Regions from separate parts of the Paramixta manurensis genome, predicted to be linked through region 2. Evidence: predicted binding sites of a transcription regulator. Region 2 holds the regulator's gene; each other region holds the start of a gene.

Region 1 (3,283 bases), 830 kb from region 2:
GCACGTGCGCAGCCCCCCACGGATTGATTAAATGGATTAACACCACGGCACAATGCGCCGGCAAACTCCCTGCCGGGTACGCTTCCAGCCACGCGATTTGGCTATCGGAACCATAATAGCCTTCAACGCCATGCGTGCCGGATATCACCACCATCAGGTTTGCCGCCGACGGGTTCCCGATAACCGCCACATCCGTTGCCAGCGCCTCGCCTTTTGGCCCGCAGAGCGGGTGCGGCCATGAGGTCAGTTGACCGCCCGCGCGTTCTACCGCCGTAATAAACCGCGCGCGCTGCGTGGCATAATCAGGCAACGCCATCATTGCTGTCCCGTCTGTTGGTAAATGCTGAAACTAAAGTAGTTTTTCGCCAGACGATCAAAAGTACCGTTCTGATGTAGCTCCGCCAGCGCCTGATTAATCCGCTTCAGATTGGTGGTGTCATCTTTACGCAGGCCAATCCCAACGCCTTCGCCAAAGTATTGCTGATCAAATAAGGTCTTGCCGTTGATGGCATATTCCTGCCCCTGCGGTGACTTAAGAAAACCAGTAGCCGCAGATGCCGCACTGGTCAGCGTCGCATCAATCCGCCCCGAAACCAGATCGGGGTAGATCTCATCCTGATTCGGGTAGGAGATGACCTGGACGCCCTGTTTTTCCCACAACGCTTTCGCATAGGTTTCCTGCGTGGTGCCCTGCGCTACGCCAACGGTTTTACCTTTTAGTGAGTTCAGTTCGGGTTTCAGCCCGCTATTTTTCCGCGCCACTAACGCGCTCGGCGTGTTGTACAGCATGTTAGTAAAAGCGACCTGCTGACGCCGCTTGGGCGTCATCGCCATGGCCGACAAAATCGCATCAAACTTACGTGCATGTAGCGCCGGGATAGCCGCGTCAAAACCGATTTGCACCCATTCACATTTCACTTTTGCCTGCTGACAAATCGCATTGCCGATATCAATATCAAAACCCTGTAAAGTGCCATCCGTCGCTTTCGACTCAAACGGCGGAAAAGTGGGGTCAACGCCAAAACGCAACACCTCTTCCGCCAGCGCGGAAACGCTAAAACCGCACAACAATACACTGATGGATAAGACAAACTTTTTCATCGCGGATTCTCCCTGGAAAGGCTTCCAACCATAATGTGAAACAAACAATTTGGATAACAGGATTTATCTATGATGAGAGCCCGCTAGCGTTTTGCCGCCGCGCTTTCATCGCTTACCTCAATAATGTGACACGTAACCGTTTGCGTGCACAATTGGCCGCTCTTTTTCCCTGTACTTAGCTTTTCCTGCCTTTATTGGCGGATAAATTGTGATAAGAATCACAAAACAGTTGAATCAAAATGAAACAAACTTTGACAAATGTGAGCAATATCTATTTTCTATCGGCTGGATAAAGGCACCCTACGCGGGCACTTGAATAGGGGCAGTTCGCTTTTCGGATCGGCAAAAAAATTTACCTTCCCGTTCCGCCGGGAAGAGCTCATTAAAAGACCATCGTCCACAGGATAAAATGGTCATCTGGCATGTGGTTATAAAATGAAAACTAAAGTGTTGATGGCTGGCGCACTGCTGGCAGCGTCATACAGCGTCTCTTCGTTCGCAGAGTCGAACAACTCACAATATCTTTCTGACTGGTGGCATCAGAGCGTGAACGTGGTAGGCAGCTATCACACCCGTTTCGGACCACAGTTGAACAATGACCTTTACCTGGAATATGAGGCGTTTGCCCATAAAGACTGGTTTGATTTCTATGGTTATGTCGATGTACCGAAGTTCTTCGGCACCGGTAACCACAATGATAAAGGCATCTGGGACGACGGCTCCCCGTTGTTTATGGAAATCGAACCGCGTTTCTCAATTGATAAATTAACCGGTACCGACCTGAGCTTCGGTCCGTTTAAAGAGTGGTATTTCGCCAACAACTATATCTACGATATGGGTGATAATGCCGCCGGTCGCCAGAACACCTGGTACATGGGTCTCGGTACCGACATTGATACGCATACCAAAATGGCGCTGTCGCTGAACGTATATGCCAAGTATCAATGGGAAAACTACGGCGCGCCGAACGAAAACAGTTGGGATGGCTATCGCTTCAAGGTGAAGTACTTCCTGCCGTTAACCCAACTGTGGGGCGGTAACCTAAGCTACGTTGGCTTTACCAACTTTGACTGGGGTTCCGACCTGAATGATAAGGCTGGGCCGTCTCGTAGCAGCAACTCTATCGCTTCCAGCCATATTCTCTCGCTGGGCTACGATCACTGGCACTACTCGCTGGTAGCGCGTTATTTCCATAACGGTGGTCAGTGGACCGACGGTACCGAGCTGAATTTCGGCAACGGTCCGTTTGAAGTGAAATCGACCGGCTGGGGCTACTACCTGGTGGTGGGTTACAGCTTCTAAGTCGCTACTGCCCGGTTTACATCGCAAGGCCGCCTCATCGCGGCCTTCTTTTTATCCGTTGTAATTAAAATAAAAACCACGCGCTCAGTAACAGCATTTTTCCCTCTGATTCTTATTTTCCCGGAGCTTTATGCTTAATTTTCTTTAGCGGTTAATAATTTAAAAATTTAACTCCGCTCATCAAACATTAGCATGGAAAGGTTAACATGATGTTACTGAGGAAAATAATAAAATGCATTCCACCTGCCCGATAGAAAATGCTTCCCCCACCTATACACACAATAAAAACAATGGATTAGCCGAACGCATTGATGCACTACCTTCATCGAAAGGGCTATGGCTGTTTATTACACTTTTGGCGTTGGGCGGTTTTTTTGAGCTCTATGATTTATTTGAAACCGGATATATTAGTTCAGGACTGGTGGCGGAAAACCTATTTCATCTGGGAAGTGAAGGTGTATTTGGTATATCCGATCAGGCGGCCTTCGCTTCAGCAACATTTTTAGGATTATTTATTGGCGCCAGCTTATTGGCGCCAAATGCCGATCGCTTCGGCCGCCGTATCACTTTTATGTTCGCGCTGGCTTGGTACGGGGTGTTTTCATTACTGATGGCGTTTCAACATCAGGCGGAGTGGATAATCTTCCTGCGCTTTTTAGTTGGCGTTGGTCTCGGCATTGAGCTGGTAACCATCGATACCTATCTAACCGAATGGGTGCCGTCGCATCTGCGCAGCCGCGCGTTTGCCTTCTCATTCTTCGTCCAATTCCTTTCCGTTCCGGCGGTTGCGCTACTCTCCTGGTGGCTGGTGCCACAAACCATCTTCGGTTTATCTGGCTGGCGCTATGTGGTGATCGCCGGTGCGCTTTGCTCATTAGTG
Region 2 (3,283 bases):
GCCATCAGATCGCGTGGATAGAGCGGGCGCTGTGTCCGCAACACGCGAGCAATGCGGCTGAAATGGTAATAGCAGAAGTTACCGACGGGGTTATCCGGATGCTGGCGGGAAATTTTCTCCAGCGCCTGCAAAGGTTTCTCCATCGTGAAACGATCGGGCAGCCGGTGGTAGAGAATGTCATCGGCCAGCTCGCGTAACCGGGCAGAGATCAGGTTGGCGTTCCAGCGGATCACCGCCTCAGCATGGCTCTGCTCTACCAGCTTTTGTACTTCTTCCGGTTGATGCAAGCTCACCGAAATATGTTCTTGTAGATCGAGCGCGACCTGAAACGCGCGCGTCAGGCGTTTATGGCTATTGTTTCGGTTGGCGGCCAACATATGCATTTGCTGATAGCACATGTTAATCAGGTCGACCGCTTTCTGCTGGCGCGCCAACAGCGGCGGCAGCGCTTTCTCCGGATCGGTTAAACGGGTAAGTAAGGTGTATTTCGCATCGCAATAGTCGGCGAGTTCACGATAGAGCAGGCTCAACGTTTCACGCATTGGTTGCTCTTTCCACAGCGAAAACCAGAACCAGTTAAAGAAGCCGTACCAAATAGTTCCGCCAATATAGAGAAGCGGTGGTGCCCAGATCGGCATGCGGCCGATCAGGCTGAGGGTAAAGATGGCGGCAATCAGTGAGGCCGGCAGTAGACGCGCATGGAGCGGGCTGATTTCTCCGGTCACGCCCAGTAATAGCGGCATGGCAAGCAAGATAGCCGGTAAGGGAATTGCGTGTTGCGTCAACCACTGGATTAGGAAACTGCTGGTGGCAAATAAGGTGCCGCCGACAATCAGGCGCTTAAAAAAGCGCTTATGCGGCGTATCCAGACCGGCAATATTGCAACAGGCAGGCACCAGCGAGAACAACAGACCCTGTTGTAAGTTACCAAATAGCCAGCCAATCGCGACCGGCAAACAGAGCACCAACGTTTGCCGCAACGCATAATTGACTTCAGGGTGATAAATTATTCGCCGCCACATCCGCTTATCACAGTATAAAAAAACGGCGCGATACCAGGTATCACGCCGTGGGTTTAGAGAGCTTAGCGCGTGCCGTAGACGACGATGGTTTTGCCGTGCGCGGAGATCAGATTTTGGTCTTCCAGCATTTTCAGGATACGCCCGACGGTTTCGCGTGAGCAGCCAACGATCTGGCCAATCTCTTGACGCGTAATTTTAATTTGCATGCCGTCCGGATGTGTCATCGCGTCGGGCTGTTTTGCCAGATTGAGTAAAGTTTGTGCGATACGTCCCGTCACGTCGAGGAAAGCGAGGTTACCCACTTTTTCCGATGTGACCTGGAGGCGACGCGCCATTTGCGAAGAGAGGCGCATGAGGATGTCTGGGTTAACCTGAATCAACTGACGGAATTTCTTATAGGAAATTTCAGCCACTTCACAGGCCGTTTTTGCACGGACCCACGCACTACGTTCCTGACCCTCTTCGAACAAGCCAAGCTCGCCAATGAAATCACCCTGATTGAGGTAGGAGAGGATCATCTCTTTGCCTTCTTCATCCTTGATCAGCACGGCTACGGCACCTTTGACGATGTAGTAGAGCGTTTCGGCCTTTTCACCTTGATGAATTAGCGTGCTTTTGGATGGATATTTGTGAATATGGCAATGTGACAGGAACCATTCGAGTGTAGGGTCTGTTTGCGGTTTGCCGAGAACCATTCGCTGTTATCCTCTGTTGTAATCGTGCCCTAAACACAGGGCAAAGTTCCCTGTTAGGCGTGGAAATATTCAAACATTTTCCTGGCAGGAAATTTTCCGGGCCTCTGTTTCGAGCTAAGCTCATCAAATTGTCCCGTTTTCGCTTTTAATGGCGAAATATTACAGCTTTGTTTGTAGCACAGCTTTAGGCTACTGTCTTCTGTTGTCTCGCTTCAGCATGACGGGAATCGTTGATGTTTGCCGTTTTATTCGGGTAAGCGTAGTCTGACATGTCAGAGAAAGGTTAGGAGGAAGTGCGATGCAGGCGCGAGTTAAGTGGGTTGAAGGGCTGACCTTTTTGGGAGAATCCTCATCGGGTCATCAGGTACTGATGGATGGGAACTCAGGCGATAAAGCGCCAAGCCCAATGGAAATGGTGCTGATGGCGGCGGGCGGCTGTAGCGCGATTGATGTGGTTTCGATACTGCAAAAGGGACGTAATGAGGTGGCGGATTGTGAAGTCAAGCTCAGCTCGGAGCGTCGGGAAGAAGCGCCGCGTATTTTTACCCATATCAATCTGCATTTTATCGTTAGCGGTAAGGCATTGAGCGATAAAGCGGTCGCGCGGGCGGTAGATTTATCGGCGGAAAAATATTGTTCGGTGGCTATCATGCTAGGGAAAGGCGTTGAGATTACCCATAGCTATGAGGTTGTGGCGTTGTGATCCTGCGCCAACGATAATGGGATGCCGGGGCCCGGCATCCTTCTGGCATTACTCGATTTTTTTGCCTTCCATCAGCCGTTTCACCAGCGGCGACATAATCAGCTCCATGGCCAGCCCCATTTTTCCACCCGGAACCACTAGCGTATTGATGTGCGAGATAAATGAACCTTGCAACATCGCCAATAAATAAGGGAAGTCGATATCTTCCAGACCCTGGAAATGAATCACCACAAAGCTCTCATCCAGCGATGGAATGCCGCGGGCAGCGAACGGGTTTGAGGTATCGACGGTGGGAACGCGCTGGAAGTTAATATGCGTGCGTGAAAACTGCGGCGTAATGTAATTAATGTAATCTTCCATTGAACGCACGACCGAATCCATCACCGCTTCACGCGAATGGCCGCGCTCACTGGTGTCACGTACCAATTTTTGGATCCATTCAAGGTTAACGATCGGCACCACGCCTACCAGCAAATCGACCTTATCCGCCACATTATGCTGTTGGGTTACCACGCCGCCATGCAGGCCTTCATAAAACAAGATGTCGGTAGGTTCTGGTAGCGGCTGCCAGGGCGTAAACGTACCCGGCACCTGATTCCACGGCACCGCCTCATCATAGGTGTGCAAATACTTGCGCGATTTACCGCGCCCATTCTCGCCATATTCGACGAAGGTTTGTTCCAGCAGGCCGAAATCATTCGCCTCCGGGCCGAAGTAACTGATGTGCCGCCCTAAATCACGCGCTTTGCGAATGGCCATATCCATTTCCGGGCGCGTATAGCGGTGGAAGCTATCCCCTTCCAGTTCAGCGGCATGTAAATCCAACTGCTGGAAAATCTTACGAAACGCGAGGCTGGTGGTGG
Region 3 (3,283 bases), 2.1 Mb from region 2:
CGTTCATGATGAAACCTTCTGTTGAACATCGCGGCAAAAAAAAGGGCGACCGTAGTCACCCTTAAATCATGAATGCGTCAGGATGCCTTATTTAGCGGCAACCAGAGCGATCAGATCCAGTACTTTGTTGGAGTAGCCGGTTTCGTTATCGTACCAGGAAACCAGTTTCACAAAGTTGTCGTTCAGTGCGATACCCGCTTTAGCATCAAACACAGAAGTCAGCGCTTCACCGTTGAAATCGGTAGAAACAACGTCATCTTCGGTGTAACCCAGAACGCCTTTCATCGGGCCTTCTGAAGCCGCTTTGATAGCTTTCTTGATTTCTTCGTAAGTCGCTGCTTTTTCCAGACGAACGGTCAGGTCAACCACAGAAACGTTCGGAGTTGGAACACGGAAAGCCATACCGGTCAGTTTACCGTTCAGTTCTGGCAGAACTTTACCTACAGCTTTCGCCGCGCCGGTAGAGGATGGGATGATGTTCTGTGCTGCACCGCGGCCGCCGCGCCAGTCTTTATGAGACGGGCCATCAACGGTTTTCTGAGTGGCGGTAGTAGCGTGAACAGTAGTCATCAGACCTTCGATGATACCGAAGTTGTCATTGATAACTTTAGCCAGCGGCGCCAAGCAGTTAGTGGTACAAGAAGCGTTAGAAACGATATCCTGGCCAGCATATTTGTCGAAGTTAGCGCCACGCACGAACATCGGAGTGTCGTCTTTAGACGGGCCAGTCAGAACCACTTTCTTCGCGCCAGCGGCGATATGTTTACGCGCGGTTTCGTCAGTCAGGAAGATACCGGTTGCTTCAGCAACCACGTCAACGCCGACTTCGTCCCACTTCAGGTTAGCCGGATCTTTTTCGGAGGTAACGCGGATTTTTTTACCGTTAACAATCAGTGCGCCGTCTTTCACTTCAACGGTGCCATCGAAACGGCCGTGCGTTGAGTCATACTTCAGCATGTAAGCCATGTAATCCGCATCTAACAGATCGTTAATTGCAACGATTTCAATATCAGAACGCTGCTGAGCAGCACGGAAAACGATGCGACCGATACGGCCAAAACCGTTGATACCTACTTTGATAGTCATATATTCCACCAGCTATTTGTTAGTGAATAAAAGGTTGCCTGTAAAATTACAAAAACCTTACCAGGCGTCAAGCGGAATCGTGTCAATAATTGCGACAAATCAAACCGCAGAGCAGGAATTATTGGTCTGTGAAACGCTTCCGCCGCCAAGGATATTCTCCACATGGGGGCACAGAGGTCGAATATAAAGGGGTGTCCACATTAAAAGGTGATATTGATCACAATTTTATAGGTTGCTTCAGTAAGCAGGTTCAGTGGTACGAAAAAAACGCCTGCTCGTGTTAAGTGTTTGTTAGAATATTAGCTGATTTTACTGGAATGACATTGTCAGAGACACGCAAAATGGCTAAAGATCCTTCCCGCATGATACCCGATACCGAATTAACTGAAATGCAGCGCTACGTTACCCAACAGCGCGGTACTGAGCCGCCGTTTTCCGGCGCCTTGTTACACAATAAAAGCGACGGCATTTATCATTGTCTGGTGTGCAATGCGCCGCTGTTTCTCTCCGAAACCAAGTACGATTCTGGCTGTGGCTGGCCGAGCTTTTATCAGCCCTATAGCGATGAGGCGATCCGTTATCTGGAGGATGACTCGCACGGTATGCAGCGGATCGAAATCCGCTGTGGCAATTGTGATGCGCATTTGGGGCATGTCTTCCCTGATGGCCCGCAGCCGAGTGGTGAGCGTTATTGTGTGAATTCAGCCTCGTTAAATTTTACCGACGATGATGGTCAGCAAACGCGAGGTTAAGGCGATGAAACATGACCTGAATGCCATGATAGAGGCCATGACGCCAGAGGTTTACCAACGCTTGGCGACGGCGGTGGAAATTGGGAAATGGCCGGATGGCGTGGCGTTAACAGCCGAGCAGAAAGAACACTGTTTGCAATTGGTGATGCTATGGCAAGCGCGTAACAATCATCAGCCGCAGCACATGAGTATTAACCAACAGGGACACGTGGTGATGAAATCGAAGCGCGAATTGAAAGAGGAGTGGGGTATTAGTGACGATGTCACAAAAATAACCCTGCAATAATCGCTGGTGGCTGGCAGGGATGCCAGCCCCATCATGACTAACGCCGTTATCAAAAAACGCCGTTATTGACACTAACACCAGCGCCTGTGCCAGCACTGGCTTCCTTAGCTAATTTCGTCAGGCGTCAGTTCTCCACGCAGATTACACTGCATTTGACGACGGACATCGACGTCTGAAAGCGGTTGGCTGAGCAGAAAATGCAATTTAGTCAGCGTCGCTTCAACGGTAAGATCATATCCGCTAATCACGCCAGCATGCGCCAGCGCGTTGCCGGTGGCATAGCCGCCCATGTTCACTTTGCCCGACATACATTGCGTCAGGTTTACTACCACAATCCCACGTTCGCAGGCGGCCTTCAGCTCAGCCAGAAACTCGGCATTTTGCGGGGCATTACCTACGCCATAGGAGCGTAAGATTAGCGCTTTAACCGGCTGACGCAGGAAATTACGCACCACCTCAGCGGAAATACCCGGATAGAGAGTCACTACGCCAATCGGTTGTGGTGTAATCGGATGAACCACCAAGTCGCCGCTTCCTGTCGGGGCTAGAGGTGTATTGAGGCGGCGTATATGAATGCCGGCTTCCAGCAAGGGCGGTAAGTTTGGTGAAGCAAACGCGTTGAAGCCATCGGCATGCGCTTTCGTGGTGCGGTTACCCCGATAGAGCGTGTTATTGAAGAACAACGTGACTTCATTAATCGGATAATTAGCGGCGACAAACAGCGCATTAAGCAAATTCTGCTGGCCATCGGAACGCAGTTCCGCAAGCGGTATTTGTGACCCTGTCACAATAACCGGTTTCGCCAGATTTTCCAGCATAAACGACAGCGCAGAGGCGGTGAACGCCATGGTGTCCGTACCGTGCAGAATGACAAAACCGTCGTATAACGCGTAATTATGGCGGATATCATCGGCAATCGCCTGCCAGTCTTGCGGCGTCATATCGGAAGAGTCGATCAGCGGATGATATTCGTGGATAGTAAACTCGGGCATTTCAGGGCGATGAAATTCAGGCATCTTCGCCAACTGCTGCTGAAGATGGCCGGAAACCGGAATGTAACCCTGCTCCGAACGTTGCATTCCGATAGTGCCGCCAGTGTAGGCAACATAAATAGATTTCTTCTGCATGGACTCACTCGGAGTTGCGTAAAAGGGGGCAG

The links. Region 2 encodes CRP, which controls carbon source genes, mostly activating them, when cyclic AMP is high. Its sites were predicted from a motif close to ATGTGANNNNNNTCACAT; they were not measured.
Region 1: the regulator CRP is predicted to act here: its motif matches at 1,360-1,377, upstream of PMPD1_RS20055 (nucleoside-specific channel-forming protein Tsx).
Region 3: the regulator CRP is predicted to act here: its motif matches at 1,292-1,309, upstream of msrB (peptide-methionine (R)-S-oxide reductase MsrB).

The regions. Positions count from the first base shown of each region.
Region 1 is NZ_CP054212.1:4,160,231-4,163,513, forward strand. Features, by position in the region: gene PMPD1_RS20045 (DUF2817 domain-containing protein) at 1-316, opposite strand, end outside; gene PMPD1_RS20050 (ABC transporter substrate-binding protein) at 316-1,101, opposite strand; gene PMPD1_RS20055 (nucleoside-specific channel-forming protein Tsx) at 1,537-2,403, shown strand; gene PMPD1_RS20060 (MFS transporter) at 2,636-3,283, shown strand, end outside.
Region 2 is NZ_CP054212.1:372,969-376,251, forward strand. Features, by position in the region: gene PMPD1_RS01695 (YccS/YhfK family putative transporter) at 1-1,022, opposite strand, end outside; gene crp (cAMP-activated global transcriptional regulator CRP) at 1,085-1,717, opposite strand; gene PMPD1_RS01705 (OsmC family protein) at 2,016-2,420, shown strand; gene PMPD1_RS01710 (phosphoribulokinase) at 2,469-3,283, opposite strand, start outside.
Region 3 is NZ_CP054212.1:2,511,671-2,514,953, reverse strand. Features, by position in the region: gene PMPD1_RS12150 (D-hexose-6-phosphate mutarotase) at 1-7, opposite strand, end outside; gene gapA (glyceraldehyde-3-phosphate dehydrogenase) at 88-1,086, opposite strand; gene msrB (peptide-methionine (R)-S-oxide reductase MsrB) at 1,428-1,838, shown strand; gene PMPD1_RS12135 (YeaC family protein) at 1,843-2,124, shown strand; gene ansA (asparaginase) at 2,229-3,251, opposite strand.